One region of the Pedobacter sp. MR22-3 genome, then DNA from elsewhere that is predicted to be linked to it. Evidence: riboswitches for the same ligand, from Rfam matches in the RefSeq annotation. Region 1 holds a riboswitch; the other holds the start of a gene.
What was found. Region 1 has a riboswitch for fluoride ahead of OQ267_RS00460 (voltage-gated chloride channel family protein). Riboswitches for the same ligand answer to the same signal wherever they lie in the genome.
Positions count from the first base shown of each region.

Region 1 (16,653 bases):
TGCATGAATAACCTGCTCAAATGTTTTCATTTTCATGTTAATAGGTATGGTGATACGTGTTGGGTTCTGGCAAGCATTTTTTCAACAGGAAACTTAAACTATTGGCTCCCATCTTCAGGCTGTAAAAAAATACCCGCAGGTAGGTTTACCATGCGGGCATAAATCTTTTTCGAGGTACAATACCCTAATTCAGCTTGAATTATTCAGCTTCCTCGTCTGGTTGTCTTGGTTCCTTTGCTATTTTCTCAAACAGGTGATCCATGCGTTCCACGTACTCATTGGTATCATCCACAAAAAAAGTAAGTTCCGGCACCACCCTTACCTGGTGGCGAATCCGTGCACCCAGTTTATACCGGATCTCGCCGGCATGTGAATTAACGGTATTAATGGATAATGTGGTGTTGCTGGTATTAAAAAAGCTCAGATACACTTTCGCTACAGCTAAATCCGGCGATACCCGCACACGGGTGATGGTTACCAATGTGTTTGGCAAAAATGCTCCACCCTCACGTTGAAAAACCTGTGCCAATTCTTCCTGTAGTACTCCTGCAAATTTTTGCTGACGTTTACTTTCCATATCTTTTATTATTAATAAAGTAAATTATCATACGGGTATCTGGCGGTATGTGCAGCCTTAACTTTATCGTATAATAAATTTTTAAACTCTTCTATGTTCTCTTTTTCCGTTGCTGAAATAAACAGTACAGGGGCCTTGCCATGGCTCATCCAGCTTTTTTTGAAATCGTGAAGACTTAATTTGCCATCGTCATCATCTCCTTCAGTTTCCGGCGATACATAAGCATCAATTTTATTGAACACCAGTATCATATCTTTATCAATTGCACCGATATCCTTCAAGGTTTCATTCACAATATGAATCTGATCTTCAAAATTCGGATGTGAAACATCTACCACATGAATCAGGATATCTGCTTCACGCACTTCATCCAGCGTAGATTTAAAACACTCGACCAGATGATGGGGCAGTTTGCGGATAAACCCAACGGTATCAGACAACAGAAAGGGTAAATTTTCAATCACCACCTTTCTTACGGTCGTATCCAGCGTGGCAAAAAGTTTGTTTTCAGCAAAAACCTCAGATTTTGACAGCATATTCATGATGGTTGATTTACCCACATTGGTATACCCCACTAAAGCCACACGAATGAGCTGACCACGGTTTTTGCGCTGTGTTTCGTTCTGTTTGTCAATTAATCTTAAACGCTCTTTTAGTAAAGAGATTTTATTAAGGATAATCCTTCTATCACTCTCTATCTGTGTTTCACCTGGTCCGCGCATCCCGATACCACCTTTCTGGCGTTCAAGGTGGGTCCACATACCCGTTAACCGGGGTAAAACATATTGCAGTTGTGCTAACTCTACCTGGGTTTTAGCCTGGGCAGTTTGTGCTCTCCCGGCAAAAATATCCAGGATCAGGTTACTGCGATCCAAAACTTTTACCCCAAGTTCACGATCAATATTACGCAGTTGAGATGGGGATAATTCATCATCAAAAACCACGGTATCAATCTCCTCCGATTTTACATATGCCTTGATTTCTTCCAGCTTTCCGGTACCGACAAAAGTGGCACGCTCCGGCTTCAACATCTTTTGGGTAAAATTCTTTTCCACTTTACCGCCAGCTGTTTCAACCAGAAAAGCTAATTCATCTAAATATTCTTTTGTTTGTTCTTCCTTTTCGCCCGGCGTAATTACACCAACCAATATGGCCCGCTCCTGCTTGATCGCAGTATCATAAAATTTCTGTTTTCCCATGTAATATGTACAAAGATACAAATTTTGCAAAATGTAACTTTCATTTACAACCCATGAGGTGACAGGAAAGTTTGCCTTTAAGATGGAAGCTTACATTTGCTCCATAAATTTAAATATTCTCATCCGCAACAATCAATTATTCCTGCCCGGAAATGTTTATAAAAATAAAAGCACAATCACGCACTAAAGGTTAAATTCGTATTCTAAAATTGAAAGCAATTGGCAAAAACTAAAACAGCATATTTCTGTCAGAGTTGTGGTTATGAATCAGCAAAGTGGTTAGGAAAATGTCCTTCATGTGGGCAATGGAATACATTTGTTGAAGAAATTATAGAGAAAAGCACCACATCTGTACCCGCCTGGAAAACCGAAACCAGTTCGAGAAAATTAAGCAAACCCAGTAAGGTTGATGAGATACAGTCATCCGTAGAAAGAAGGATCTTAACCGGCGATAAAGAACTTGACCGTGTTTTAGGTGGTGGTTTGGTAGAAGGATCACTGGTGCTGATTGGGGGCGAACCGGGCATTGGTAAATCTACCCTCATGCTACAACTGGCCCTAAATTTAAAGGGTAAAAAGCTTCTTTATATTTCTGGTGAGGAAAGTGAACAGCAAATAAAAATGCGGGCAGAGCGGATTAAAGAAAGTCCGTCTGCAGACTGCTATATCCTGACTGAAACATCCACCCAAAATATCTTTAAACAAATCGAAATATTGCAACCAGAGATACTGGTGGTAGATTCTATTCAAACCTTACATTCAGCTCATATTGATTCTACTCCGGGAAGTGTGTCACAGGTAAGGGAATGTACTGCAGAGTTACTTCGTTTTGCGAAAGAAACCGGTGTACCGGTTTTTCTGATCGGCCATATTACCAAGGACGGCGCCATTGCCGGACCGAAAATCCTGGAACACATGGTAGACACTGTTTTACAGTTTGAAGGCGACAGGCATCATGTTTACCGGATCCTGAGGTCGATTAAAAACCGTTTCGGGGCCGCAGCTGAGCTGGGAATATATGAAATGCAGGGAAGTGGCTTAAGGGAAGTATCTAATCCTTCTGAAATACTCCTCTCGCAGCGCGATGAAGAATTAAGTGGCATTGCGATATCAGCTATGCTGGAAGGTGCACGTCCGATGTTAATTGAAACACAGGCATTGGTAAGTGCGGCTGCTTATGGTACGCCACAACGATCGGCTACCGGCTTTGATACCAAACGAATGAACATGCTTTTAGCCGTACTGGAAAAACGTTGCGGCTTCAGGTTAAGTACCCAGGATGTTTTTTTAAATATTGCAGGTGGCATCCGGGTGGAAGACCCTGCAATTGATCTGGCTGTGCTGATTGCGATTATCTCCTCCCATCAGGATATTTCCATTTCATCCAAGAATTGTTTTGCCGCTGAAGTTGGCTTATCAGGAGAAATCAGGGCAGTAAACCGGATTGAACAACGTATTGCCGAAGCTGATAAACTGGGTTTCGAAACCATTTACATTTCAAAATATAACCTGAAAGGAATTGACATTGCTAAATATCACCTGGAAATTAAAGCCGTAAGTAAAATTGAAGAAGTTTTCGGGATGATTTTCGGTTAAGTAATAGGTATACGATAGTGGAATTTATGCAACGAATTTTCCACATTTTGATCATCAAATTCCCCAGATTTTAATTTTTAAAAATCCATAAACTCCTTTAAGGAATAAATAAAACATTAATAATCAATTATTTAAAAAATATATAAATTATTTTTATGGTTCTGGTTTAACCTTTGCCTGAGTTGTTTTGTTGTTCATCATGGGATGTGATTGATAACACTAGGGATGATTTTCCCCGTTAGCCATACCTAACGGGGATTTTTTTATTTATACAATTCCACTAAATTTTAGATAACTTTAAATCAGATAAATAACCGCGTCAAACTTTAAAAATATTCCCAATGAAAAAAATTATTTTAGGCCTGGGTTTTTGCCTTTTCGCTCTTACCGGCTTTTCACAAACAGCATATACAGGCCAGAAATTTGGAGCTGAAGTAACAATGGGTAACGTTAAACCTGCTGCCAAAATGGAGGCTGCAATGGGAAATAAAACTACAGCAGACATGAAGATTCAGGGCAAAGTGGTTGATGTGTGCAAGAAAAAAGGCTGCTGGATGACTTTGGAAATGCCTAATGGTGAACCCATGCGTGTGACATTTAAAGACTATGCTTTTTTTATGCCAATGGATATTATAGGTAAGAATGTAGTGTTGGATGGTTTAGCCAAAAAACAAACCATCTCTGTAGAAACTTTACGGCACTATGCTGAAGATGCTAAAAAATCGCCCGAAGAAGTAGCGAAAATTACTGATCCTAAAAAGGAACTGGCTTTCGAAGCGAAAGGTGTAGTCATTTTGGATAAATAATTGAAGCTGGAAGGCGCAAAAAATAATCCCGGTACAGATGCTGCTTCGGGATTATTTTCCTGGTGATGAATGGAATTATAAAACCCAGTTCCAACCAAATTTATCAGGTGCCAAACCATAACGGATATCATTCAACTGTTTAGCAATGCCATTTGAAACCGATCTGGTTGATGGATCAGTTAACTGGTAGATTTCTCCTTTATAACCGATCTGTCCTACATGTGTTACCGTAGCCGCAGTTCCTGCAGCAAAGGCTTCTGTTAAACTCCCGTTCTGAATACCTTCAATCACTTCCTGAACTGAAACCCTGCGTTCTTCTACCTCAATCCCCGCTGCTTTAGCCAGTTTAATGATGGTATCGCGGGTAACGCCGTCTAAAACCGTGCTTCTTACCGATGGTGTAACCAGTTTACCATCCATTACAAACATTAAGTTCGCTGTTCCGGCTTCTTCAATATATTCATGTGCAATAGAATCCGTCCAGATTAATTGATCAAAACCTTCTTTACGCGCCTGTTCGAATGGATATAAAGAACGGGCATAATTTCCGGCAGTTTTTGCGAAACCAACTCCGCCTTCATCTGCACGGGTAAATTCATTTTCAATTTTAACTTTCAGCGCAGAACTGTAGTATGGTCCAGTTGGGGTGGTTAATAAAGCAAATTTATAAGAATCAGATGCCCTTACGCCCAAATAAGGATCTGTGGCGAACATTACCGGACGAATATATAGCGCATAATCTTCCTGATCCGGCACCCATTTTTCGTCAACGGCAATTAACGCAGCCAGGCCCTGCATAAAAATCTCTTCAGGGATGGTTGCCATAGACATTCTAGCGGCAGATTTATTAAAACGTTCGAAATTTTTATCAGCACGAAAAACACTGATTTTTCCATCCGGCTGTCGATAAGCTTTTAAACCTTCAAAAATGGCCTGGCCGTAATGAAGCGCAGAAATTGCAGGGCTCATCGGAATTGGTCCATATGGAAGAATTTGTAAATTTTTCCATTCGCCATCTTCATAATCGGCTGTAAACATGTGATCGGTAAAAACCTTACCGAACGGTAATTGGGAAAAATCGGTAACGCTCAAACGTGTTTGATCCGTCTTGGTGATTTTTATATCTAAGGTCTCGGTCATATTATTGAATTTTGAATGCATGAATTTTGAATGAGTGAATGATTGGATCGTGCAGGTTCCATCATTCCATCAACCAATAATTCAATTATTGTTGAATTTTAAATGATTGATTTTTGAATGAATGACGGTTTGCAACAGGCAAATTCAATCATTCAGGCATTCTCTAACGCAATCATTATTTATTTTGCGCAAATTAAGAAAAAACGGGCTTTTTTAATAGCTTTTCAAAATATTAATCTTTGTTTTTGAGTGTTTTAAGTACACTAAGCACCCAACCTTTACCCCACTCTTCCATTTGTTCGTCTGTCCATAAGAAGGGATAAAAGATTCTTTTTTGAAAACGCGGAGGCAAATATTTCTGCCAGTTGGTTCCTCCAGTTGCCGCCACATCAACCGGGTCTTTTTCCAGGTAACGAACAGCAGATTTATAATGCGACAGCGGCCATTCTACATTGACATACAAATCAAGTTTGCGCAATTCTGCTGCCAGTGCAGAAACATCGGCACCGCTGGCTTGCAGCTGTTGAAATAAGGCAGAGAAATTAGTCAATGACCGATCTTTAGCCAGCTGTAAAAACTGTGCTGCATATTTTTTGATAAATTGTTTCAATGTGAGGGTCTGTTTTCCGGATGCCAGTTCTGTTGCGCCGAATTTCCAGTAAATATGTTCAAACTGCGCTTCAATGGTGGCGCTACTCAACTCCTCCCGTTTACTTTTATCTACCAGGCGAATAAAATCTGTGGCGCAAATTTCAATCATTCTGTATTGCCCCGACTGGAAACCACTCGCAGGCAAAAGCGACATCCGGAACTTCAGGAACTGCTCCTTCTCCATGCCATCTACCATCACTTCAAAAGAAGTGGTTAAGGCATTAAAATAAGCATTTATTCTTTTTACCCGCGCAGTAAAAAAATCTACGGTTAAATGTTCATGCTCGGCTATTTGTCTGCATTCATGCAGGGAAAGTTTAAAATAAAGCTCCGTAATCTGATGATACATGATAAAGATTTCTTCATCAGGAATTGGCGTCTTTGGGTTTTGTAAACTCAACAAAGTATCCAGATGGATATAATCCCAGTAGGTGAGGAAATCAGCATAAAGCAATCCGTCCAGGTAGGAAGCCATGTCCTGGCCCATTGCAGTATATTTTTCCTGAAGCTGATGCAGTTTATCTTTAATTTCTGGTGTAAATTCCATTATTTTGGTTTATTACTACAAAGGTGATAAAGATTTTTGTAGAAATGAGCAAATTTTATACTTTTGAGCTTAAGGCGATGGGGTACCGCCAAAACCGCCCAGACAGGCTGATGACTCCTACGATTTAATAAAATTGAATTCAAATGCCTGTTAAAAATTTAATAGATGGATTTCTGCTGTCCGTCAATCGTTTCATAAAGCAAGATTTTAATTTAATGTTCCTGGATATTGCCAGATGGATATTTTTTTCTGCAGTTATCGGTATAACGGCAGGATCTGCATCAGCATTGTTTTTAGAAACATTGAATTGGGCGACAAATTTCCGTGAACAGCACTTATGGATAATTGCCTTCTTACCTTTAGCCGGTTTACTTATTGGCTTCACGTATCATCACTGGGGAAAAGAAGTGGTTAAAGGGAACAACCTTCTGATAGAGGAACTCCAAAGCCCGAAAAAAGTTATTCCATTAATTATGGCTCCGCTGATTTTTGCCGGAACCATTGTGACCCACTTGTTCGGAGGTTCAGCCGGAAGAGAGGGAACGGCAGTACAAATAGGCGGAGCCTTTGCCGATCAGCTGACAAGGCTGTTCAAACTAAAAACGGGCGACCGAAAAATCATTCTCATATGTGGCATCAGTGCAGGCTTTGCATCTGTTTTTGGAACGCCATTGGCGGGAGCAATTTTCGGACTGGAAGTATTTGTATTGGGTGGTTTAATGTATCGGGCTATTTTACCGTCTTTTATTACGGCAATCATTGCCAACTATGCCTGTAAAGCCTGGGGTGTGGGCCATACGCATTATTTAATGACATCAGTGCCTGAAATGAATTTCACAAATGTGATGATATCACTTGGATCAGGAATAATTTTTGGATTAGTAGCCCGAAGTTTTTCTACGCTTAACCATATGGTATCCCAATTATTTGGTAAAATAAAATATCCGCCTCTTAGGCCATTTATTGGAGGTGCTTTATTGGTAGTGATTATTTTCCTGATCGGAAATACCAGATATACAGGGCTCGGTATTCCTGTAATTTCAGAATCATTTACCCAACAGGAGCCATATTATACCTTTGCCATTAAACTTTTTTTAACGGCTTTAACGTTAGGCTGTGGTTTTAAGGGAGGTGAAGTTACGCCGCTGTTTTTTATCGGAGCTACATTAGGAAGTTTTTTAAGCCTTTTTATGCCATTACCTGTTGGATTATTAGCGGGAATGGGCTTCGTTGCTGTATTTTCCGGCGCGGCCAATACACCGCTGGCCTGTATTTTCATGGGCGCAGAATTATTCGGCTTGCAATCTGCGGTTTATATTGTCTTTGCCTGCATTACTGCATATTTCTTTTCCGGGCATGCGGGAATTTATAAATCACAAGCCATTGGCTGTTTTCAAAGATTTCCCATTAAGAAGCATCAGTTTTTAGGATAAAATACCTGTAAAGCCTCATCAACATGCGAAGGGCAACGGCTTAGCGATGGTGTGAAGCAATCTATTCAGAAGAAAAGATTGCTTCTTCGTTCCTCCTCGCAATGACGATTTTTAGTTTCAGCTTTGACAAATTCTTTCTTAAGCCATAATTAGCAAAACATGAAACTACCCTAATACAACACCCTGAATTTTATAGTATGTTCAATTTTCTTAAGCGATTTAAATAATTGTTTATCATATTGGGCATTGATATCGGTAATGGCATATCCGATTTCCGGATTGGTCATTAAAAACTGTCCGACAATATTAATATCGTGTTTTGCGAAAACCGTATTGATCTGCGCCATAATCCCGGGAACATTTTTATGGATATGGATTAAACGATGGGATTTATCAATTTTCGGCAACTGTAAATTAGGAAAATTGCTACTGAGATAAGTTGCCCCGGTGTTCATGAAATCTGCCACCCGTTTAGGGATAAAATCGATATTGCGTGGATTATTTTTAGGATCATCAAATACCACAATACCCTGCCTGGTACAAACATCAAAATCTATCTTGTTTTTCGCACTGCCTAAATATCCAATAGTTTTGAGTTTAACAGCGTCCCTCAACTGTTCTTTAGTCAGCCTTTCGCCATTTGCCAGGATCATCATCCCCACATCTTTCACATACTTTTCTTCAAAAGATGTTTTCTGCCGGATAGAAAGTCCGTCATTCTTTAAGATGGTAATGGTTGCCGGATCAACATCCCCGATAACCAGGCAAAGGATTCTGTTTTTTGGATAAGAAATTGCACGGGGCAAATCGTTAACATATAAAAACTCGTCGAAACTTGGTGTTACATGATCCGCTTTTGCCACGATACTTTCACGGGCGATATTCTCAGTAAAGGCAAAGAATTTATTAATCAGCCCGCTTTCCCGCAATTGAAAATCGGAGTAGCCATCGCCAATGCCAAACAACATACCTTCTAATTTCAGATGCTGCAACAACTTTACCTTCCCTCCTTCTTCACTTAAAGGGTTGGCATGATCGTAGTCAATAATTTTTCCGTCACCTGTAGTTACAAAGGTATTGGCATAAATATTTTCCTTTTTGATATGGTACTGACTTACCACCGGCGTGATGAACTCTTTAAAACCACCAGAAACGATTAGTACATCATCAGCATGCTTTTTAAAAAATTCGGCATTGCGGGAAAAAGACGTAGATACTTTTTTCTTCAGGTGTTTGATCAGCAATTTAAGGTGCTCTTCATTGGCTTCCAAAAGCTTTACGCGTTGTGCCAGGCTTTCTGAAAACGACAGTTTTCCTTCCATAGCAAAATTAGTATAATCTTCTATTTTTTGGAAAATAGCCTCTTTATCCGGGTGGTTCTTTAAAGAGATCCTGGCGAGTTCATCTAATGCTTCTACCTGGGTAAAAGTGCTGTCAAAATCGATAATGTAGTATGCTTTCTGTTTAGGCATTATTTTAAAGATTGGGTAATTTCAGTGATGATCTGGTTTACAGGTTTGAAATGTATGCCGGTTTGCTGCACCACTTTATGATTATCATAATAACTTAATGTTATGCTGCTGCTGGCGGTATCTTTGGTAATAGATGGTTCCTGCCTGGTAAATACGGATACCAGACGGAGCGCTCTCCAGGCCAGGCCAAGCATCCATGGCTTAGCTTCCTTAGCAGGAGGCTTTACGCCAAAACCCTGTGCAATCTGCGTAAATAATTCCTGGTAATGCATATTGCCAGAAGAGATAATGAAACGTTCGCCGGAAACTTCAGCAGCCATTAACAAGATCATCGATTGCGCTACATCTTCTACATCTACAAAACCTGATGCACCATTGGTATAAAAAGGAAACCCCTCCTTTACCAGTTTAAAGATAGCGCCGCTGCCTTCGAAACCTGCATTTTTCCCCATAATTACAGAAGGATTGACGATTACAGCATCAAGTCCTTCGTTAATGCCCCGCCACACCTCCATTTCACTTTCATATTTGGAAAGCCCGTAAGCATGTGTTTTGGAATCATATGCCCAGAAATCCTGTTCAGCAATCTGCTTTCCCTTTTTGGCAATACCTAAAGCTGCAACGGAGCTGACGTGCAACAGCCGGCACTTATTCTCCATACAAAGATTGACCACATTTGAAGTACCATCTATATTAACATGAAAGAGTTGCTTTTTATGTTTCGAATTAAGTGATACAAATGCAGCGCAGTGGTAAACCTGGGTAATACCTGAAAATGCCTCCTCAAGGGTAGATGGCTCATTGATATCTGCTGTAAACCATTCAACCCTTACATTTTCTTTTAGTGAATCAGGAATTTTAGACTTTTCTCTTCTCAAAGCACGAACAGCCAACCCCTGATGGGTTAACTGTTTGATTAATTCGGCGCCTAAAAATCCTGTTCCTCCGGTTACCAGTATCATTTTATTTTTTTTGAGCTATATGTGGAAATACGCATTCAAAAATAGATATTTGGGGCGAGAGTTTTAAATATATGTCGTTAACGGATTTCTTTTCCCCGGTAAACCCCGATAGTTTCACCCCCAAACAAGGTTTTTTTACCAGCCAGCTGGGATTAAAAGCACATGTTTACACCACTACCTTTCCTGATGTTGAAGCACAGACCTATGATTTAGCCATTATTGGTGTGCTTGATGGAAGAGGGGCAGTAGACAATGAAGGTTGTGCCCTGGCACCTGATTATTTCAGGGAGAAATTCTACAAATTAAACGAAGGTGCATTTGCCAGCAAAATAGTTGATTTGGGCAACATTAAACATGGTGCAACCATCGCCGACACCTATATTGCCATTAAAATGGTCGTTTCCGAGTTGATCAAAAAGGATATTATTCCTGTTATTATTGGTGGCGGGCAGGATTTAACCTATGCGCAATATTTAGGTTACGAAGACCTGGAGCAAAAGGTAGACCTGGTGGTGATTGATAATCAATTCGACATTGGTGATGATGAAAGTGAGGGCATTGAAACCCGCTCTGATTGCTATCTCAATAAGATTTTTCTACATCAGCCTAACTTTTTATTTAACTACAGCAATATAGGTTATCAAACTTACTTTGTTAATCAGGAAAGCCTAAGTGTGATGGACAAATTATATTTCGATGTACACCGTTTAGGTGAATTTGCCCAGGACATTACTTTAACTGAACCGATTATCCGCAATGCGAACATGATCAGTTTTGATTTGGGTGCCATACGCTCTGCCGATGCGGCAGCCAATGCGAACGCCACGCCAAATGGCTTTGATGGTGAGGAAGCCTGCCGGATTTCGCGTTATGCAGGCATGAACGATAAGCTCACCTCTATTGGCTTTTATGAATTTAATCCGGCCTACGACAATAACGGACAGACGGCCTTTTTACTGGCGCAGATGGTTTGGTATTTTGTAGATGGATTTTATGCCCGCAAAAAAGATTTTCCGCTTACCCCAAAATCACAATTCATGATTTACAGAACCAGCCTGAAAGATGGCTCGGGTGAAATGATGTTTGTGAAGAGCAAAAAATCCGACCGCTGGTGGATGCAGGTACCCTATCCATCGGGCCAATCTAAAAATGAACGCTATCATTTAGTGCCATGCCGCTATGATGATTACCAAACTGCAGTAAACGGAGAAATGCCCGATTTATGGTGGAGAACCTATCAAAAGCTATCATAATTTTATTTACCCCTTTTCGTTTAAAGAATACAATATCACTATATTTGAATTCAGTTGAACCAAATTAACTTATGAAAAAAATACTATTTTCTGCGATGGCATTATTGCCACTGGCAGCACTTGCGCAAAAACCATTTGCGTTGAATGGCGAAATTAAAAGCCTGAAAACCGGCGATAAAATCTATTTGATTTATCAGAATGACGGCAAAAACATTACCGATTCTACTACGGTAACCAATGGTGCTTTTGCATTTAAGGGAACAGTTGCCAGCCCGGCACAAGGAAGTTTATATCTGAATAAGAACCCTTATGTTAACCGTCCGGCACAAGGTGAAAAACTAGATGGTTTATCTATCTATGTAGAACCAGGAAACATCAAGCTAGCTGCTGCAGATTCTCTAAAAAACGCAACCATCAGTGGTTCGCCTGTTAATGATGATGCAAAGAAATTAAAGGCATTGACAAAGCCCGTGAATGATCAGCTGATGGCGATTAATGCAGAATACAATGGCTATACTGCTGAAGAAAAACAGAACAAAGAAAAAATGGAAGCTTTAAGCGCCCGCTATGATAAAGCAGCTGCAGGCTTAACACCACTTTTATTACAGTTTGCAAATGCAAATCCAAAATCATATATCAGTTTAAGTGCCATCGGTCAATTATCTGGCGACCCTGATCAGGCAGCCGCCGCAGAGAAGGCATTTTCTACTTTATCACCAGAATTAAAATCAAGCCCTGCCGGTAAAAAACTTACACAGTTATTTGAAGCTGGAAGAAAAACTGCTGTTGGTGCAATGGCGATGGATTTTACACAAGCAGATACTGCCGGCAAACCGGTGAAATTATCAGATTTTAAAGGTAAATACGTACTGGTTGATTTTTGGGCATCATGGTGTGGTCCTTGTCGTCAGGAAAATCCAAATGTAGTAGCTGCTTACAATAAATTCAAGGATAAAGGATTTACTGTTTTGGGCGTTTCATTAGATCGTCCAGGCAAAAAAGAAGCCTGGTTAAAGGCCATTGCTGACGATAAACTAGCCTGGACTCAGGTATCAGATTTAAAATTCTGGGATAACGAGGTGGCTAAAATGTATGGCATTCAATCCATTCCGGCAAACTTCCTGATTGATCCTACTGGAAAAATTATAGCAAAAGGATTAAGAGAGCAGGCCTTACAGGATAAGCTTCAGGAATTACTGGGAAGCAAGTCTAAATAAGTTTTTCGGCTTCAAAACTAACCCCAACTACACAGATTTAAATTGAATGACCTGGGTAGTTGGGGTATTTTATTTTAAAGGGTTAAACTAAATCGAATCCGATATCTTCCCTGAAATATTTCCCGTCAAAGTAAATTCTACCGGCATCAGCAGTGGCTGATTGTAAAGCAGTAAATAAATCTTCCTGCAAGCTGGTAATGGCAATTACCCTGCCGCCATTCGTTTTTACGACATCGTTATCTAAAAGCGTTCCAGCATGAAAAGCAGTGGAATGACGTAGGTTTTCAATGCCGCTGATGGCTTTGCCTTTTAAATATTCTCCAGGATAGCCACCGGCAACAATCATTACAGTTGCAGCCGTTTGCCCGGAAATAATCAGATCAACCTGGTTTAACTGTTTGTTGGCCGTTGCCAGGAATAGTTCTACTAAATCATTCTCAATGCGGGGAATAACACTTTCGGTTTCCGGATCTCCCATGCGGGCATTGTATTCAATTACAAATGGATCATCACCTACTTTAATTAATCCGAAGAAAATAAAGCCTGTATAATCGATATGATCCTTTCTTAAGCCTTCAACAGTAGGCTTGATAATGCGTTCTTCAACTTTTTGCAGAAAATCAGGCGTGGCAAATGGAACGGGAGAAACTGAGCCCATACCACCTGTATTTAAGCCGGTATCAGCCAGGCCAATTCTTTTATAATCTTTCGCTGAAGGCAGGGTGATATAATGTTCGCCATCGCTTAAAATAAATACGGAGAGTTCAATGCCGCTTAGAAATTCTTCGATCACAACAGTTGCACCGGCAGCACCAAATTTACCACCAAGCATTAATTTTAACTCTTCCTGAGCTTCAACTGTTTCTGTGCAAATCAGAACCCCTTTACCCGCAGCCAAACCATCGGCCTTTAAAACCACAGGCAATGCATGCGTTTCCAGGTAGGCTAAACCTTCTGCTAAAGTTTGGGGGGTAAAAGATTTTGAAGCGGCCGTTGGAATACCATGGCGCTCCATAAATTGCTTAGAAAAATCTTTGCTTCCTTCTAAAATTGCACCTTCCTTTTTAGGCCCGATAACCGGGATATGTGCAATGGCCTGATCAGCCAGGAAGAAGTCATGAATACCATTTACCAAAGGTTCTTCCGGACCAACTACCACCAATCCGATGTTTTCAGTCAGAACAATCTTTTTTATGGCATCAAAATCATTTACGTTGATGTTGATATTAGTACCATAAATTCCGGTACCACCGTTTCCGGGTGCAATAATTAATTTATCGCAGTGCGCAGACTGGCTCATTTTCCAGGCAAATGCACTTTCTCTGCCGCCTGAACCTAAAAGTAAGATATTCATATGGGCAAAGATAATATTTTAGCAGCAAGATGTGCGTATCAGTATATGAGTATAAAGTATTAAGATTTAAGTATCGGGAGGTAAGTATTTAGTCCATTTTTCCGAAATCAGATCTCTTCCTCACCACACATAAAAATAAACTTTCAGCTTTTCGCTTTAGTCATAAAGCTTAACTTCCTTTAGCGCTTCTGGTCATTTGTTCCAGCATGTCCCACATTTCATTTGGAATGGCTTCCAGGCCGTTCATTTGTCCGGCACCCTGAAGCCATTCACCACCATCAATAGTAATCACTTCCCCATTAATATAGCCAGAAAAATCACTGACCAGGAAGGCAGCAAGATTAGCCAGTTCCTGATGTTCCCCTACCCTTTTAAGTGGTACCCTGTTTTTAAAATCAAACTTTTTAGCTAAATCGCCAGGCAACAATCTTTCCCATGCGCCCTTTGTTGGGAATGGTCCTGGCGCAATAGCATTTGTTCTTATACCATACTTTCCCCATTCTACCGCGAGCGATCTGGTTAATGCCAAAACACCACCTTTTGCACAGGCAGAAGGCACTACATAGGCCGAACCGGTGAAGGCATAGGTGGTTACAATATTTAAAACCGTAGCCGCTTGCTTTTCTTTGATCCAGTGTTTCCCGAAAGCCAAAGTACAGTTTACGGTACCCTTTAAAACGATATCAATAATTGAGGAGAAAGCATTGGCTGACAGACGCTCTGTAGGTGAAATAAAATTTCCCGCAGCATTATTTAGTAATACATCAACAGACCCAAACCGTTCCAGTGTTTTCGCCAGTACATGATCTACCTGTTCTGTATCACGAACATCGCAGGCAACAGCTAACACCTTTCCGCCGGTTTTTTCTTCCATCTCATCAGCTGTTTTCTGCAAAACTTCCTGCTTCCGGCTGGTGATGACCAGGTTAGCACCTAACTTAAGAAAATAAATGCCCATTGCTTTCCCCAAACCTGTTCCGCCACCGGTAATGACAATGGTTTTTCCTTTTAAAGCATCTTCTCTGAGCATGGGTGAGTTGTAGTTTAACATATGAGGGTAAGTTGGTGAGGTGAGTTTTGGTGAGTTGTTTTTTGAGATTGTTTAATCGCTAAATTGTTTGCACTGGTAAATTGCCAAGGTGGGGAATCAATCATTGACACCAAACACCTCAAATCCAGGCTATTTACGCTGTAAATTGGCCAGAATGGTCTCTAAAATATGTCTTGTACCAGGTGACCACCATTGTGCCAAGATCTTTTCTAACGTAACAGATTGATCGGCAGTCATCGTTGCAATTAATTCTTCACGGATATTGAGCTTGCTTTGCGACCAGGTATTGCTTTCCTGTTCCATAAACTTTTTAATTTTCCGCTCAGCCGCAGTAAGCAGGCTTTCATTCTTAACCAGCTCATCAACCAAGCCAACCTTTAAAGCTTCTTCCGGACTAAATAACTTCCCTGTTAATAAACTGCGGGTAGCTTCTCCTTTTCCAATCCAAAAGGAATACAATTGAAAAATGCTATTCGGAACGATAATGCCTACAGGCACCTCATTCAGTCCGATGATGTATTGACCTTCAGCCATTACTCTTGCATCGCAGGCCAAAGCAATTACACAACCTCCTGCGGGGCTATGTCCACTAATTGCGGCAACCATCGGCTTTTTAAAGGCCACCAGATTTGCTGTAAATTTAAAAAAGAGTTGAAAAAATGATTTTGCTTCGGCTTCATTGTAACCATAAAGTTCCACTAAATCTAAACCTGCAGAAAAAAATGGTGCTTTTCCGGTTAAGATGACACCACCGATATTGTCATCAGCAGCAATATTTTTAAGCATATCATCCAGTTCGGAAATTAATTCCCGACCCAGTGCGTTTGATTTCCCCTTATCGAGGGTAATGGTAGCCAGACGGTCTTTTACACTTACTTTAATTGTATTCATATTAATAGTATCAGGATTTGAACATCAAGCACTGAAAAAATAAACTATGCTTGCATAATAACCAAATTTATCTATTTTTATTTATTTAACCTCATAAGTATACACTTTTCTTGCCAGATGACCGGAGGCATCTAAACCTTCAATGACCATTCGGTATGATCCGGGTTCATCAACATTGTAAAACTCAAACCTGGCTTTTCCATCCTGCTGTGCGATGACCTGAGGATTCCAATAAATAGTTGTTCTTAAATCTTTGTTATTTGTTGCATCCTCATTATATTGTGGAGAATAGAACACCCGCGAAACCGAGAATCCCTTTGGATTTAAACTTACGATTCCAGGTGCATAACGGTTGTAATTGGATGTTCCCCCGCCTCTTTTAGTGGTAATAACCAGCACACCGCCCCCGCCTTGCGAACCATAAATTACCGTGTTGCCGATACTTTTTAACAATTCTATAGATTCCACATCATTCGGAACGATATTATCCAGAAATTCGGATTC
Region 1 is NZ_JAPIVF010000001.1:98,025-114,677, forward strand. Features, by position in the region: gene OQ267_RS00425 (peptidoglycan DD-metalloendopeptidase family protein) at 1-36, opposite strand, end outside; gene rbfA (30S ribosome-binding factor RbfA) at 200-577, opposite strand; gene hflX (GTPase HflX) at 589-1,776, opposite strand; gene radA (DNA repair protein RadA) at 1,996-3,372, shown strand; gene OQ267_RS00445 (DUF4920 domain-containing protein) at 3,714-4,178, shown strand; gene OQ267_RS00450 (branched-chain amino acid aminotransferase) at 4,254-5,318, opposite strand; gene OQ267_RS00455 (tryptophan 2,3-dioxygenase family protein) at 5,551-6,516, opposite strand; fluoride riboswitch at 6,581-6,643, shown strand; gene OQ267_RS00460 (voltage-gated chloride channel family protein) at 6,660-7,949, shown strand; gene OQ267_RS00465 (HAD-IB family phosphatase) at 8,120-9,421, opposite strand; gene OQ267_RS00470 (NAD-dependent epimerase/dehydratase family protein) at 9,421-10,383, opposite strand; gene OQ267_RS00475 (formimidoylglutamase) at 10,455-11,636, shown strand; gene OQ267_RS00480 (TlpA disulfide reductase family protein) at 11,708-12,853, shown strand; gene purD (phosphoribosylamine--glycine ligase) at 12,936-14,207, opposite strand; gene OQ267_RS00490 (SDR family oxidoreductase) at 14,377-15,258, opposite strand; gene OQ267_RS00495 (enoyl-CoA hydratase/isomerase family protein) at 15,388-16,149, opposite strand; gene OQ267_RS00500 (TonB-dependent receptor plug domain-containing protein) at 16,231-16,653, opposite strand, start outside.

Region 2 (16,653 bases), on a different contig from region 1:
TTGCACCAGCAAAAACAGCAATAAATCCAAGGGCAGCAAACAAACTAACTGGAGCATTTAATAAGGTCGAAAGTGCATTGCCTAATGTTGCGCCAATATAAAACAAAGGCGTTACCTCACCACCTTTAAATCCAGTTCCTAATGTTAAAGTTGTGTAAATGGTCTTCCATAACCAGCTCCAAGTATCTGCTCCACCAGGCTGAAAAGCAGAGGGAATTGTAACGGCTCCTTGGTATTCGCTATCCACGCCCAAACTTAAGTAATCCGGTTTCCCGATGGCGTAAGTCAAGCCTATAATAATCAGACCACCGATAACAGGAATAAGCCACTGGATCTTACATACTTTAGAAAAAAAGGCCTTGATCTCATGCACCATTACAGCAAACAGGTAGCTGGCCAGACCAAACAATGTGGATGCTAGAATAACCTTACTAAGCAGGAGTAGGTTTACCGGCAGGTATTCAGATAGAAAGTAGGCACTTTTCTCTATGAGATCGATGTGATAAGCGGTATGATGGATGCCCCAGGCAGAGACAGTAAGATCACCAAGCACGCTGGCAATTAATGCGGGAAGTAAAGCCTTGTACTCTATTCTTCCAATGGCCAGAACTTCCATTGCAAATATGGCACCGGTGAGCGGTGTTCCGAACACCGCCCCAAACCCGGCTGCAATTCCCGCGGTAAGGAGCATCTTGGTGTCTACCTCATTTAGCTTAAACCAGCGGCTAAACATTCCTGCGATGCTTCCTCCGATTTGTACCGCGGTTCCCTCTCTTCCAGCCGATCCGCCAAACAAATGGGTAATCACTGTAGTTATTAAGATTACTGGCGCCATCTGCCTGGGCACTCCACCACCCGGCCTATGGATTTCATCCATGATCAGGTTATTTCCTTTTTCTGAGGACCTACCAACTGACTGATAAATCAGGTGGATCACAATACCTGCTAAAGGTAGCAGAAAAATGAGACAGGTATGCTGAAAGCGAAAGTGAATGGCCCAGCCTAGCAGCCAAAGGAACAAGGCAACCATACTTCCTATTGCAATGGCAACAGGAAGTATAAGCAGCGTCCATCGAACCGCATATTTAAAAACCGAAAGGTGTTCAAATAAAAATTTATTATGTTTCATTGTAGGTTAGCGGCTGATTTATAATTTTTTATAAAAAGTATTGATTCCTGCAAATGATGCCCTATCACCAAGTTCTTCTTCTATCCGAAGCAACTGGTTAAATTTAGATACCCTTTCAGAGCGGCAGCCACTTCCTGTTTTGATGTGCCCCGCACCGGTAGCGACAACCAGATCCGCAATTGTCGTGTCTTCAGTTTCACCACTGCGGTGAGAAATAAAGCAATTGTAACCGTTTTTTTGGGCTAGTTCTACGGCCTTTAGCGTTTCGGAAACTGTACCGATCTGGTTCAATTTAATCAGTACGCTGTTTGCAATGCCCTGGTCGATTCCCTGCTGGATAATACTCGGGTTGGTGCAGAATATATCATCTCCAACCAATTCCACTTTGTCTCCCAAAAGGCTGGTCAGCTTTTTCCATCCCTCCCAATCGTTTTCGCCCAACCCGTCTTCCAACAGGATAATTGGGTACTCTTTTAACCATCCTTCCCAAAAGCCAATCATTTCATCTGTTGTGATCCGTTCTTTAGAACTTTTATAAAATTCATATTTTCCATTATTCCACATTTCGCTGGTCGCTGGGTCAAGACAAAGGGAAATATCCTTGCCTGGAGCAAAACCGGCAATATGTATCGCTTCCATGATGATTTGGACGGCTTCCTCATTAGAACTCAGATTTGGCGCAAACCCACCTTCGTCACCAACTCCGGTATAATAGCCTTTCGCTTTTAGCAGACTTCTCAGGGAATGAAAAACAGCTTCGCCCATACGGATACTTTCCTTAAACGAGGGGGCGTTATGAGGGGCAATCATAAATTCCTGAAAATCGATGTTGTTATCAGAATGCCTTCCCCCATTAATGACATTCATGCACGGTACGGGCATTACGTAACCTTCCCTTTCCACTAGCTGCCTATACAAGGGAATCCCTTTTGCAACGGCCGAAGCCCGGGCGAAGGCGATTGAGGCCGCAAGCATCGCATTTGCGCCGAGCCTTGATTTATTCTCGGTTCCATCCAGACCAATTATATGATCATCGAAGGCCTGCTGACCCTCAAAGGATAAGCCGGTGACTGATTTGCCGACTTCGACGTTAATCCCTTTTACTGCTTTTTCCACGCCTTTACCATTATAGCGCTCTGGATCACCATCTCTAAGCTCTACGGCTTCTTTTTCACCCGTACTTGCCCCGGATGGAGAAATACCCCTTGCTGTTGTTCCGTTAAGAGTGACTTCTACTTCTACTGTCGGATTGCCCCTGGAATCCAAAATTTCACGGGCATGAATTTTAGTTAATTTCATAGTTTTTTGTTTTATATTGATTTTTAGTATTTCGGTTGCTTACAAATAATTGAGTTTCTCAAAAGATCAAAACCAGTGTTCCCCCAATGATCAGCAGGGCACCAAAGAATACTTTCAGGGTAAGAGCTTCTTTCAGGAACACCATTGCAAGTATAATAGTTAGGGCAACACTCAACTTATCAACAGGGGCGACCTGGGACACTTTCCCGATCTGCAAAGCCTTGTAGTAGAATATCCAGGACAAGCCGGTGGCAAGGCCAGATAAAAAAAGAAATAGCAGGTTATGCTTTGACAGTTCCGTAATTCCTTTAAGTTCGCCTCTGGCCATTACGATCCCCCAGGCTACAATCAGTATTACCACCGTTCGTATGGCAGTAGCCAAATCAGAATTGACATTGGTTACGCCGACTTTTGCAAAGATGGCCGTAAGGGAAGCAAAGAAAGCTGATAATAGCGCGTAGATCCACCACATAGTTTTATGTTAATTTTCCGTTATTGAATAATTCCAAAGTAAATGAGTACAAGAACCGTTGCTCCGGCAATGATCCGGTAAATGCCGAACCAGCGGAAAGAATGCTTTTGAAGATAGGTGATGAAAGAGCGGATGGCCATCCATACATCCCACCCGCACCTGCTTTACTTAAATGAATGATCGTAGTTAGATTCGGTTCATGGGAAGGGCGTAGACGCTTAACGGTGTTTTTAATCAGTCCTGAAGCAATCTGATCTGCACTAGCAACTAGTAGCGCAATGGTAATAAGAACCTGCCAAATTTTTTTGCAGAAATTCTGGAAGAGGCAATAAATAATGAAGGCATAAAAAGGAAGCCAAAAACGCTTATCACTGGCCCAGTACATGATCGTATCCCAGAATGCATTATGGTGCTGATTTATCCACAAGAACCATTCAGTTTCAACCGGCAGGACCATTGCTAACACTGATCTCACTTTGGCAGACAGACAAAGTAAGACAAGCGCAATTAAGATAGCTGCCAGCAATAAGAGTTGAGAATTTATTTTTAATTTTTTCACCTACAATACTTTGACCGGCAGATTTTATTACCTGCTGGAATTTCTATTGTAGGCGCCATCAGCTTTTGAAAAAAGCGGTTGAATCGGAAGGACACCATTTCCGTATTGCAAATATAATACTAATAAAATGATGTGCAAAATCTTAAAGTAGGTGTTGAGAATTTAATTTATCACTATTCCTCCTTATTTGAATACGAGAACCAGTTTCTTATTCTTCTACCGTTTAAACAAGCATCATATCACGGGATTAAAGCTTTTCTTAAACAAAATGAAACCGCCTGGAAATAACCATGTTATCTATATAGGAATTTTTTTTATAACCCTAAAAAATTAAAGTTATGGGATACCATGAATGGAAAAACTGTATTGATGCATGCTTAAAGTGTGCTTCAATTTGCAATCATTGTGCAAGTTCATGCACTCAGGAAGAAGACGTGAAAATGATGGCGCGGTGTATTGAGCTTGATATGCAATGTGCAGCCATCTGCTACTCTGCCGCTCAATTGATGAGTATGGGTAGCTCTTTTGCTCAAGACATTTGCCGTATTTGCGCAGATATTTGCCAGCAATGCGGAGATGAGTGTAGTAATCATCATACCCAGCATTGTCAGGAATGTGCAGATGCTTGTAAGGCTTGTGCGGAAGAATGCAGAAGAATGACAGGAGTAGCTGCTTAAGATGCCAATCACCGTGAGCATTAATTGATTAAGGGCAGCATTCTAGTTGCCCTTTCATTTTTATAAATAGGCAAATTTATTCCATTCATTTTATTTTCATTATTCCCTCATTATTTGATATTTACCAAGGTTTGAGGTTGTTCTTGGTATGTCCTTTCTCTAGCCTTAAAAAAATGGGTTTTTTAGGATATGATTCTCATAAACTCATTCCATTATTCAAATAAGAATTTCAGTTTTTGATGATGAGTACTTGATAATTCGAATTCTATGAAAATGAAGGCTAGATGCGAGTTGAGGAATGCATTAAATAATGCATGAACTTTCAATTCCCGCTTCATCAAATTATTTCAAAAAACAAAAAATACAAATTTCATTTCAATGGCGGTGTTAAATCAATCACGTTGTTAAACCGAGGGTATGTACCTTCTAAATTAAATGCAAGCTACATGGCATTTGCGCATAATTGTAAAAAAATTTAGACCAAACGGATTTCCCCCCGTTTATCCTATAATTGAATAATATTCAAGCTGATCGATGTTCGCAATTGAAACTAATCCACATGCTTATTTGGCTAATTAGATAGCAGTTTATGGAGTTCAACACTGATGTCTAGACAATTGGTGTTTTATAAATAGTTGCGGTATATCTTAATTTTAGGGAAAATTCTAAAAAGTTCGAACCGAAAAATTCAATTTAATCTATTGTAAGTGACTTATTTTCAAGTTCTTAATGTTTAAAAAATAAGAGGCATACTTTTTAGATGCCTCATATTGCCACTTAGTAGGGGCAATCCGCGGAAGTTCGAACTTTTATGAGCATTGTGAGGCTGTAGTCCATTTTGAAAATGTGCTCAAAAATAAAGTTGAAGGTCACTATCGAAAAAAGAAGTCTTATAATAAAAAGGAAGATTGATTGGATAATATGAAAATTAGAATATTGTGTAAAAATCAACCAGGTGTTCACTGAAATATATATGCCGGCTTCCAAGGGATTTGACCAAATGCTAGAGCTCAAGAATTCTACTTGTTGTTGTCTCAATAATATTTTTGTTGATGAGGTTGTGGCAAAATTAGTTAATGAAGGTTGCTTTGTTCAGAAAGCTGTTTGGAAATTTTTTGACTGGATAGCCGACTTCCATATGTCTGCAATTTTAATTTTTAAATTCCAGTCATACTTTACTGTAACCTGGGATCCGTTATTTTCGTCTAGCAATTAATAGAAAGCGAGAAATTATATAACAAATTCATAAAATTATATAAAGTTCTTGCAACAGAAAAAGGTTTCTTGCGAACATGAAAGTCATTGCAATTTTTATGGTAATCTGCATGAGCCTGATTTCAGTTGTTACTGGAACAGTACAGGCTATGCAATACGATAAAGAGCCAAAATGTTGTATGCAATCAGGTATGGCTAAGCCATGCAAGTCGCACAAAAGCGATAAAGCAATGGGCATGTGTTTGACTAAACTATGCTGCAATGTGCCAGGATTTACCATAAACAAAGTGATTCAAATAGTGCCAACGGTTCCTATAGAAGTTAAAAATTGTTCAATTAATCTGGCGCGTAAAAGCACAATTGACTTTTCATTCCCTTTCTGGCACCCTCCGAAAGTAGTGTTGATATAAATAAACTAAAATTAACGCCGGTTTTTTTATCACAACAATAAAATATTCAAATGAAAAAGTTTCTTATCATCACATCAATGATGTTGATCAGTCTATCCACATATACGTTTGCAGGCAATACACCATGTTGCAATCGTAAAATGAACAATTGCAACAAATGCTCAAAATCCTGTACAAAAGGTATATGTGAAGATTATTGCAGTAAACAGTGCAAAGACACTGGTGGATGCAAAAAATGTAAATAATTACAAAGCCGGGAACTTTTCCCGGCTTTGCTGTTTATGAAGGGTTGTAGCCAAATGATGTGATCAAACCATTTTGCTCTGGTATTAGCAGCTTTGTTCTAGAGAAAGATAAATACTTGGTAAATAACTAAATTTGAGCTACCAGCCGATAAAAAACAACAACATGGAACACACCTATAAAATAACCGGAATGAGCTGTCAGGGCTGCCGGACCAAAGTTGAAAATGCGCTGAATGGCATTGATGGCATTTCCGCAAAGGTGTCCCTGGAGCCGGCTGAAGCCATCATTACAATGGAAAAGCATATCCCAACAGAGAAATTGCAGGAGGCGCTGTCTGCCGCCGGACATTACGGCATTGAAATGGGTGGTCAAGAAAAACATGTTATAAAAGCGGTTGAACATATAGATCATTACCATCGTGGATTATCCCATGGACAAAATTCCAGCGCTCAAAAGCTTGGTAAAAATGGAGCTGAAGGGTTATTTTATTGTCCGATGCACTGCGAAGGCGATAAGACCTATGATAAGCCGGGGCATTGCCCCGTATGCGGGATGGACCTGGTAAAACAACCTGTAAAGAAAGTCTCTTCACAGTTTACGTGTCCTATGCATCCCGAGATTATCAGGGATAAACCGGGCGCATGCACAATCTGCGGCATGGACCTAATCCCATTGGGGGTAGATATTGAAGAGGAAGATAAAACTTATGAAACCCTGCTCAAAAAATTCCGGGTAGCCACAATTTTTACCATACCCATTTTTGTTATAGCCATGACTGAAATGATTCCAAATAATCCTTTGTTTGATCTATTGGAACTTAAGTACTGGAACTGGGTTCAGTTCGCGCTTTCTATTCCCGTAGTTTTTTATGCTACCTGGATGTTCTTTCAGCGGGCATGGCAATCTATAATAACCTGGAAACTGAATATGTTTACCCTGATAGGAATTGGTGCAGGAGTTGCCTGGGTTTTTAGCCTTGTCGCACTTCTTTTTCCTGATTTTTTCCCTGATCAGTTTAAAACACATCATGGTACTGTTTTTGTTTATTTTGAGGCGGCGACCGTGATACTGACCTTGGTATTGCTTGGCCAGCTTTTGGAAGCCAGGGCACATGGCAAAACCAACAGCGCCATTAAGGAGCTGCTGAAGCTAGCCCCGAATACAGCAACAAAAGTGGTCGGGGATAAGGAAATATCAGTATCTATTGATGATATCCAGAAAGGAGATCTGCTGAGGGTTAAGCCAGGTGAAAAAATCCCGGTAGACGGGAGTATCAAAACTGGGGAAGCTTTAATCGATGAATCCATGATTTCCGGTGAACCCGTTCCCGTGGAGAAGAATATCGGGGACAAGGTAAGTTCGGGCACGATCAATGGAAATAAAACCTTTGTGATGCTTGCAGAGAAGGTGGGTTCAGAAACGCTTTTGTCGCAGATCATAGAAATGGTGAATTCGGCCAGCCGCTCAAAAGCGCCCATTCAAAAAATGGCGGATAAAATTTCAGGTTATTTCGTGCCTGTTGTGGTATTGATTTCCATCGCAACGTTCATAGTGTGGTCAGTATACGGCCCTGATCCAGCCTACGTTTATGCTTTTGTAAATGCAATCGCGGTATTGATTATTGCATGTCCATGTGCTCTGGGCCTTGCAACCCCAATGTCGGTAATGGTCGGAGTAGGTAAGGGTGCTCAGTCTGGGATACTGATCAAGAATGCCGAGTCCCTTGAGAAAATGAATGCGATTGATGTAGTGGTCATCGATAAGACCGGTACGGTAACCGAAGGTAAACCTTCGGTAGAAAAGGTGGTCAGTGCAGATCCGGATTTTACAGAGCGGGATGTTCTTGAAAAAATTGTGGCTTTGAACAGCAGCAGCGAACATCCATTGGCTCAGGCAACTTTGCGTTATGGGGAAGAAAACAAGATAGATGTTAAACCTATATCAAACTTTGAGGCGATCACGGGAAAGGGAGTAATGGGTAGTTTGAAGGCTGAAAAACTGGCTTTAGGGAACCAGAAATTAATGGAACATGTTAAAGCGACAATTGATCCTGAATTAGAGGAACAGGTTAGGGCCACTCAAAAGCAGGGTAAAACCGTTTCTTATTTAGCTGTAGGAAATAAAGCTGTCGGATTTGTTGTGATTTCTGATAAGATCAAGCCTTCCAGTGCAGATGCAATCCGAAAACTGCAAAATGAGGGAATCGAGGTAATCATGTTTACAGGCGATAATGAGGATACTGCAAGGGCAGTAAGCGAAACCCTGAGATTGGACGGTTTCAAAGCTCAGATGCTGCCAGAGGATAAGCTCAATGAAATAAAAAACCTACAGGCCCAAGGCAAAAACGTAGCTATGGCAGGCGATGGTATCAATGATGCGCCTGCACTTTCTCAGGCTGATATCGGCATTGCGATGGGCACGGGAACGGATGTAGCCATCCAGAGTGCAGCCATCACATTGGTGAAGGGCGATTTAAATGGAATCGCAAAAGCAAGGTTGTTAAGCCATAAAGTCATGGCTAATATAAAAGGAAACCTGTTTTTTGCCCTGGGATACAATGTATTGGGCATTCCTATAGCGGCAGGTATTTTATATCCGTTTTTTGGGATTTTACTTTCTCCTATGATAGCTGCACTAGCTATGAGCTTTAGCTCAGTTTCTGTTATCTTGAATTCCCTGAGATTGAGAAAAGCAAAAATTGACTGATCTTTTTTGCCCGCAAAGAAAAATTTAGTTGTTATTAATGGCGTGATAGAAGATCGTAGAATAGATGAAATCATCGCCGACGGAGCAAAACCAGCTTTCTACATTTCGCTGATAGCAATGATACTCTTTTTAAATATAACAATCTGGTAGGATAACTTAGCCTGCTTTGGAAATTCTTTTAGAACATTTAAATTCTTGGAAATAAAATAAAATGTAAACTAGCCTTTATAAAGATTGGAATATCAAACCCGCTAAAGTTGGCAGGTTTGATATTTTAGGCCAGTTATCGTTTTGATCTTCAGGCAGATCTAGGGGCATAAATTATAATGCAGGCACCAATGAGCGCTATTGTTGCTCCGATAATGTCCCATTTATCCGGCCTGAACCCATCGACTTTCCATGCCCACAATAAGGCAAGTACAATAAACACTCCACCATAAGTGGCATAAACCCTCCCGAAATTAGCCGTCTGCCACGTAGCAACTACACCGTAGGCGATCAGGATCAAGCCACCGATCAGTCCGTACCACATAGGTTTTCCCTCCTTCAGCCATAGCCAGATAAGGTAACCGCCACCAATTTCACAAAGTCCGGCCAGCACAAAAATGGCCAATGATCTGATTATATCCATGTATTCTTTTGTTGCCTATTTACTCGTTTTGTTTTTTGCCCTGGCCACGGTGCAGCCGATTGCTTTTGTTGAACTCACTGCTAGCGCTTTCCCTGCATTCAATGATTTAATGGCATCTTCAACATAGTGGGTGCGGCTTGCATTTGCTTCCTGCGGATCGTCATCAAGAGCGCCGGTATATTCAATGATCAAGCCCTTATCGGTTTTTCTCGCCAGAAAAAGGTGCGGGGTTTTGGCAGCACCATAGAGATTGGTGATCTTTTGGCCTGGATCAAACAGGTAGGGGAAAGTATATTTCTTTGCGGTAGCTCTTTCCTGCATTTTATCAAAACTATCTCCCTTTGAGATTTCAGGGTCGTTAGGGTTAACGGCAATCACGGGATATCCCAGTGGCGTTGATATTGAGTTGAGGGCAATGATCCTTTGCTCATAGGCCTGCGCATACGGGCAGGTATTACAGGTAAAAACGATTACAAAACCCTTGGCTTTTGGAAAGTCACCAAAGCTGGCCAGCTTACCGTCTATGTTTTTAAGTTTGATATCAGGGGCTTTACTGCCTACCGGTAAGGTATTGATCTGTGCAGTTGCAGAAAGTGAGACAACTGCAAGCAGGAGAATAATGTAATTTTTCATGATTATTTATTTTGTTTATAGAAATCTATTAATTCCGGATAGGTAAATTCCTGTTCTTTGAATACCCGTTTGTTTTTTGTTTTATTGACCAGTAAAGTGGCAGGTAGGGCCCCAGACCATTGCTTATCTATTCTTTCGATGTATCGCTGCTGGTCGGCCTCATCCAGCAGGTAAACTTCGTTTTTTAGTTTCAAGCGTTTTACCAAGGGAACAACTGCGCTTTTCAGTTTAGATTTGAAGTCCAGGCTCACCAGCAGTACTTTGACCTTGCTTTCTTTTAGGGACTGGCCCAGCTTCTCAAAATGCGGAAGCTCTTTCAGGCAGGGCATGCACCAGCTTGCCCAGAAGTTTACGATATAAACAGTGTCTTTTCCCTTTTCAAAGCGCTGCTCCAGCCCATCCAATTTCAGAAAACTGACGGTCTGGCTTTTTGCCGGAGAGCAAAAACAGACGATCAATAACAGCCAAAGAAACAACAATTTTCCCATGTACAAATCTATTTAGAATTTATGAGGTTTATAGCCCAAGCTCGGTGGCGATAAATTCTTTCGCCCCCTTATTTCCTGTAATGCTGAAGGTTATCGTGCCTTTATTGACAACGGCAATATTGAAGTTGAAAAAATCGCAGCACATTCGCTCACTTTTAATGAACTCGGTCAACATATCCAGGGTCTCATCTTTTCCGTTGAAAACATAACTATAACCGTTTTCCAGTTCTATTTTTTTAGTAAAGTTATCTTTTAGGTTCTTGATAACGGTGGCTTTACGTTCCTGCAATTCCGGAGTTGTCAGCTTACAGCTCATCACCGTGTCTTTTTGGTTTTCCATCATTAAAGTTTTTTGTGTTTTGGATGATGGCGTGGGTTCCGCTTTTTGCTGCGCCTGCGCATAAGGGGCAATAAGCAACGCCATAGCGGTCAGTATTATGCTAATTTTCATACTTTCATTTTCGGTTGAATTGTCAGCCTTGCAACCACAGTTGTCGCCACAGTTTACAGGCTTGCGTTTTGAGCTGTTCAAGTCATACAGAAAAGCCGCCCCACCGAGCAGAACCAGTATAAACCCTGTTTTTTCCAGATAGAAGCTCAAAGCCGAAACCGATGCCATCCCGATGGAAGCTGCAATCATAGGAAGCAGACAGCAGACCGAACATAAACCGATACGAACAAATCCCATTTTCTTGAACATTGATATCATGAGCAATTGAATTTTTTTCATCACGTTTATTAAATACATTTACAAATATAAACCGTGGAGTATAGTCCACTGTCAAGAGAAATTTTATAATAATTATGCTGATAGGTGAATTGGTAACAAAAACAGGTCTTTCCAGGGATACAATCCGTTTTTATGAAAAGCAGGGCCTGATCGCGGTGGACAGAAAACAACGCCGGGACAATAATTATAAAGAGTACTCCGAAGAAGTATTGGAAAAACTGCTAACCATCAAGCGGCTGAAGAATTTTGGTTTTACACTGAATGAATCTGCTGAAGTGCTGGGCATGATCGAAGTCAAAGAAGCTACCTGTAGCAACGTGAGCGATATGATCGATAAAAAAGTTGCACTGCTGGACGCTAAGATTATGGACATGATCTCCTTAAGAAACCAGCTGATCGCTGGCGTGAAAAAATGTGTAGACTGCTGTACCCCTGAAACACCTGAAGACAACTGCCCGATCCTGGTCTCCGACAGCTTTCTTGACCAATAACATCCTATCTGAAGTTCAATCATTCAGAAATTTCTGAATGGTATTGTTTTTTTGAAATACTTATCGTAATATTGCGATATAAAATTATGGGACTTACAAGATCAGAAATATTCACCGACGAGCAGAACCAGCTTTCCACATTGCTGAAAGCAATTGCGCATCCTGCCCGCATCGCCATCCTGCAAAGAATCCTTATATCCAATACCTGTATCTGCGGGGATCTGGTAGAGGAACTGGGCTTAGCCCAGGCAACCATTTCGCAACACCTTAAGGAACTCAAAACAGCCGGGATCATTCAGGGAACGATCGAAGGCGTGAGTGTCTGCTATTGTATCAACCCTAAAACCTGGAAATTATTGGAAAAACAGTTGGGCACATTCTTTGGCTCGTACAAAGGTGAAACCAGCTGCTGTTAACCTTTTTTTATCTATATCAATCGTTAAATTGCAATATTATGAACAATACGGAACTGACCAACTGGCAAACATTTAAAGCCACATTAGAACAACATCCAGATTTAACCTTACAGTTCCAATATGCGGAAGGTAAATGGGTAGACGCTTCATACCATATTACCGAAATCAAACAGGCACCGATCGTATCTGTGGATTGCGGAGGAAAAATGAATACCTGGACAGAAATTATCGTACAGCTTTGGGAGCCATCTGTACAAGACAGCGAAAGAGCCATGCAGGTTGGCAAAGCCTTGTCAATTGTAAGTCTGGTAGAAAAATCTTTACCACTTAACCCACTGGGAACTGTTAAGATAGAGTTTGGAAATTCACAGTTTGATACCAGACAGATGTATCCCGGCGAATTTTTGATCGAGGGCGATAACCTGATCGTTAACCTGATCCCTGATTTTACGCAGTGTAAAGCAATCGAACGTGGTGGAAGTTGTGGAACAACAGCAACTGGCGAAGAATGCTGCGCACCAGCGGTGAAAGAAGAAAAACCAAAATTACAGATGGTAAACCTTGCTGGGGCGGGACAGTCCTGTGAACCCGGTTCGGGCTGCTGCTAATCAGCGTATGGAAATTATAGAATTACTCCCCTTGCACTGGGAAGAGGTTAGAATTATTTATCTACAAGGTATCGCCACTAAGCAGGCTACCTTTCAGACCGATGCCCCGGCATGGGAAGAATGGGACAATGGCCACCTGGCTGGTCTCCGCTATGTCGCTATCATTGATGGCAACGTGGCAGGCTGGGCAGCTTTAACCTCTGTTTCAGGCAGATGTGTCTATGCAGGGGTAACAGAAGTGAGCGTCTATATACATGAAGCTTTTCGGGGCAAGGGGGTAGGTAAGGCGCTATTGCAAAATCTGGTCACAGAAAGTGAGGCCAGTAACATCTGGACGCTGCAATCAGGCATCTTTCCTGAAAATACGGCCAGTATCGCCCTCCACGAAAAGCTCGGTTTTAGAAAAATCGGTTATCGCGAAAAGATCGGCAAGATGGACGGGGTATGGCGGGATACAGTGCTGATGGAACGAAGAAGTAAAATAACAGGACAAGAATAAAAACATGAAAAAAATATTAGTACTCTGTACAGGAAACAGCTGCAGAAGCCAGCTGGCAGAAGGTTATTTAAGGCATTTTGCCGGAAACAATGCAGAGATCTACAGCGCAGGGATTGAAACACATGGCGTAAATCCAAAAGCTATCGCAGTCATGGCTGAAGATCATATCGATATTTCGGGGCATACCTCGAACAATGTGGATGAATATGCCGGAATTGATTTTGATGCAGTGATCACCGTTTGCGATAATGCGAATGAAGCCTGCCCTTTCTTTCCGGGCAAGGTAGACCGCTTCCACCAGAATTTCCCTGACCCTGCAAAGGCAACAGGAACCCCCGAAGAAGTGATGGACGAATTCAGAAGGGTCCGCGAGCTGATCAAAGCCTATGCAGCAGATTTTGTAAACCAGTATATAAAGAGATAAACCATGAGTGCAAACAATTGTGCCCCCGTTGCAGAACGAAAAAAACTGGGATTTCTTGACCGTTACCTGACCCTATGGATCTTTATGGCAATGGCAATCGGGGTTGGTGTCGGCTATTTTATCCCATCATCTTCCGGCTTTATCAATTCCTTTTCCAGCGGTACAACCAACATCCCATTGGCCCTCGGCCTGATTCTGATGATGTACCCGCCACTTGCCAAAGTAAAATATGAAAAGATGGGCGAAGTATTTAAGGATACCAAAGTGTTGAGCGTTTCCCTGGTACTGAACTGGGTAATCGGCCCTTTGTTGATGTTCTTTCTGGCCATTACTTTTTTAAGAGACTATCCTGAATATATGGTTGGCCTGATCCTGATCGGTCTTGCCCGTTGTATCGCCATGGTGGTGGTATGGAACGAACTGGCAGAAGGTAACCGCGAATATGCCGCTGGCCTGATCGCATTGAACAGCATTTTCCAGGTATTGTTATACAGCGTGTTTGCCTATATATTCATTACCGTATTGCCGCCTTTCTTTGGCCTGAAAAGCCTTGAGGTAAATATAACCATCGGCGAGATCGCAAAAAGCGTGGGCATTTATTTAGGATTGCCATTTGCAATGGGTGTTATCAGCAGATATGCACTGATCAAACTCAAAGGTGAAAACTGGTTCCAGAAAAGGTTTATACCATTTATATCTCCTATAACCCTGATCGCTTTGCTGTTTACCATTGTCATTATGTTCAGCCTGAAAGGTAACCTGATCGTACAGATACCAATGGACGTGGTTCGTATTGCCATACCGCTGGTGATCTATTTCTCTATCATGTTCATCGTCAGCTTTTTTGCAGGCAGGTATTTCGGGGCAGATTATTCTAGAAGTACCTCTATTGCCTTTACTGCCACTGGGAACAATTTTGAACTGGCGATCGCCGTTGCCATTGGTGTGTTTGGAATCAATTCGGGACAGGCCTTTGCCGGGGTAATTGGGCCTTTGGTGGAAGTTCCTGCATTGATTGCCCTGGTGAACCTGGCCTTCTGGTTCAGGAAAAGATATTATACCACAACAGAGGCTACTAACTAACAAACAATTCTAAACACCTTTTCAGATATGAAAATTGCATTATTTTCTGACGTCCATGCCAATTTCCCCGCTTTTGAAGCCATGCTGCAAGATATGGACAGCCAAAAGCCCGATGCCGTATATTGCCTGGGGGATCTTGTAGGCTACCATATCTATCCCAATGAAGTCATTGATGAAATCCGCAGACGAGGGATTGCAACCTTAAAAGGCAACCATGACGAAAAAGTTGAAAATATCATTACCACTCCTGAAAGTTTAAATGAACCGGGCAAAAAATATGCTTATCACCTGATTCGTGAGGATAACAGGGAATATCTGACAACACTTCCGGCACATATCAGGTTAGAATATAAACTGAACGGTGAAAAACTAAACCTTGTTTTCGCACACGGCAGTACCAGGAGCATAGATGAATATATCCTGATAGACACAGATGCAGACTATGTTTTGGAAATGCTTAAAGAAGCTGAGGCAGATCTGCTTTTTGTCGGGCACTCGCACAAACCCTATCATAGAATCCTGGAAACGCCCGATGGACGGTTCAAACATGTGATCAACCTGGGATCCGCCGGAAAGCCTAAAGACGGTGACCCAAGGGGTTGTTACGTTATAGTCCACTTAAATGAAGGCAGTTCCTCAACCGATAAAAATAGTATCGAAATTGAATTCAGACGTGTTGAATACGATGTGGAAGCATCCGCCACAGCCATTATAAACAGCCCCCTGCCCAAAGAATTTGCTGATGCTTTGAGGCTTGCAAAATAATCCCAATCAATTGGACAATCAAATTTGAGGGTACCATGCTCTTATTCTTTATTTACATGCTTTGCAACCGGTAATATCAGATATTAACCGCGCGGGTGTCAGTAAATTTTATACTTTTACACCGTGAAATTCATTGCCCTGGTTTTATCTCTCATCATATTTACGCTAACCGCGGTACCATGCTGTGCTTTAGCGCGAGAAGATAGCCATGCACTCAAAACCGATAAAGCGGAAAAACATGCCTGCAGTGAACATAATGATAATTGCTGCAAAGGCTGTTCACCGTTTTATGTCTGCGGTAACTGTATCGGCTTTACCATCACTACACGTACAACGATTGTTTTTGCGGTCCAGCTCTTACCTGTTCAGCACAATACGGCTTATATTCCACTTGAACTCCAGGCTATTTCTATTTCCATCTGGCAGCCGCCCAAACTTTCGTAGTTTATTTTCCTATTGTCCTAAACGGACATATTTATCGAAATCATTATTTAAAGATCATTATGAAAAGAACGATTGTGGCCTTGGCTATACTGTTGTCTACAGTTACCGCCTTTGCCCAAAATACATATAAAGCCGTCATCAAAGACGCAAAGACAAATCAGGTACTTCCAGGAGCTACATTAAAAGTGCTTGGAACGACCATTGGCACTAAATCAGATAGTGCAGGTACTGCTAGTATTAGTGGAATACCTTCAGGTAAACAGATCATTCAGTTTAGTTATGTAGGCTACCAGACTAAAACAGATACGCTGACCTTTCCCCTTATTGAAACCAATGTTTTGATTGTTTTACTTACTGCCGCTGAAGAAGACGAGGACCTGGAGGATGTAGTGATATCAGCTACAAGGAGCAGCCGTACCATTGATAATATTCCTACACGGGTCGAGGTCATCGCCGGGGAAGAACTGGATGAAAAGGGAAATATGAAACCTGGCGACATCCGCATGATGCTGGCAGAAAGTACCGGAATCCAGACCCAGCAGACTTCTGCGACCAGCGGAAACTCCAGTATCCGCATACAGGGACTGGACGGAAAATATACCCAGATCATTAGGGACGGTTTTCCGTTATACTCTGGTTTCTCGGGTGGATTGGGCCTGCTTCAGATTGCCCCATTGGATTTGCAGCAGGTAGAGGTGATCAAAGGTTCATCGTCCACCCTTTACGGT
Region 2 is NZ_JAPIVF010000005.1:157,946-174,598, forward strand. Features, by position in the region: gene OQ267_RS13190 (voltage-gated chloride channel family protein) at 1-1,129, opposite strand, end outside; gene eno (phosphopyruvate hydratase) at 1,148-2,428, opposite strand; gene OQ267_RS13200 (EamA family transporter) at 2,487-2,900, opposite strand; gene OQ267_RS13205 (hypothetical protein) at 2,905-3,459, opposite strand; fluoride riboswitch at 3,502-3,570, opposite strand; gene OQ267_RS13210 (four-helix bundle copper-binding protein) at 3,900-4,136, shown strand; gene OQ267_RS13215 (hypothetical protein) at 5,429-5,761, shown strand; gene OQ267_RS13220 (heavy metal translocating P-type ATPase) at 6,170-8,713, shown strand; gene OQ267_RS13225 (YnfA family protein) at 9,012-9,344, opposite strand; gene OQ267_RS13230 (thioredoxin family protein) at 9,360-9,977, opposite strand; gene OQ267_RS13235 (TlpA disulfide reductase family protein) at 9,980-10,465, opposite strand; gene OQ267_RS13240 (hypothetical protein) at 10,494-11,195, opposite strand; gene OQ267_RS13245 (MerR family transcriptional regulator) at 11,270-11,686, shown strand; gene OQ267_RS13250 (ArsR/SmtB family transcription factor) at 11,773-12,102, shown strand; gene OQ267_RS13255 (DUF6428 family protein) at 12,141-12,710, shown strand; gene OQ267_RS13260 (GNAT family N-acetyltransferase) at 12,718-13,209, shown strand; gene OQ267_RS13265 (arsenate reductase ArsC) at 13,214-13,633, shown strand; gene arsB (ACR3 family arsenite efflux transporter) at 13,637-14,716, shown strand; gene OQ267_RS13275 (metallophosphoesterase family protein) at 14,744-15,481, shown strand; gene OQ267_RS13280 (TonB-dependent receptor) at 15,985-16,653, shown strand, end outside.
Region 2: another riboswitch for fluoride. It lies ahead of OQ267_RS13205 (hypothetical protein); the one in region 1 lies ahead of OQ267_RS00460 (voltage-gated chloride channel family protein).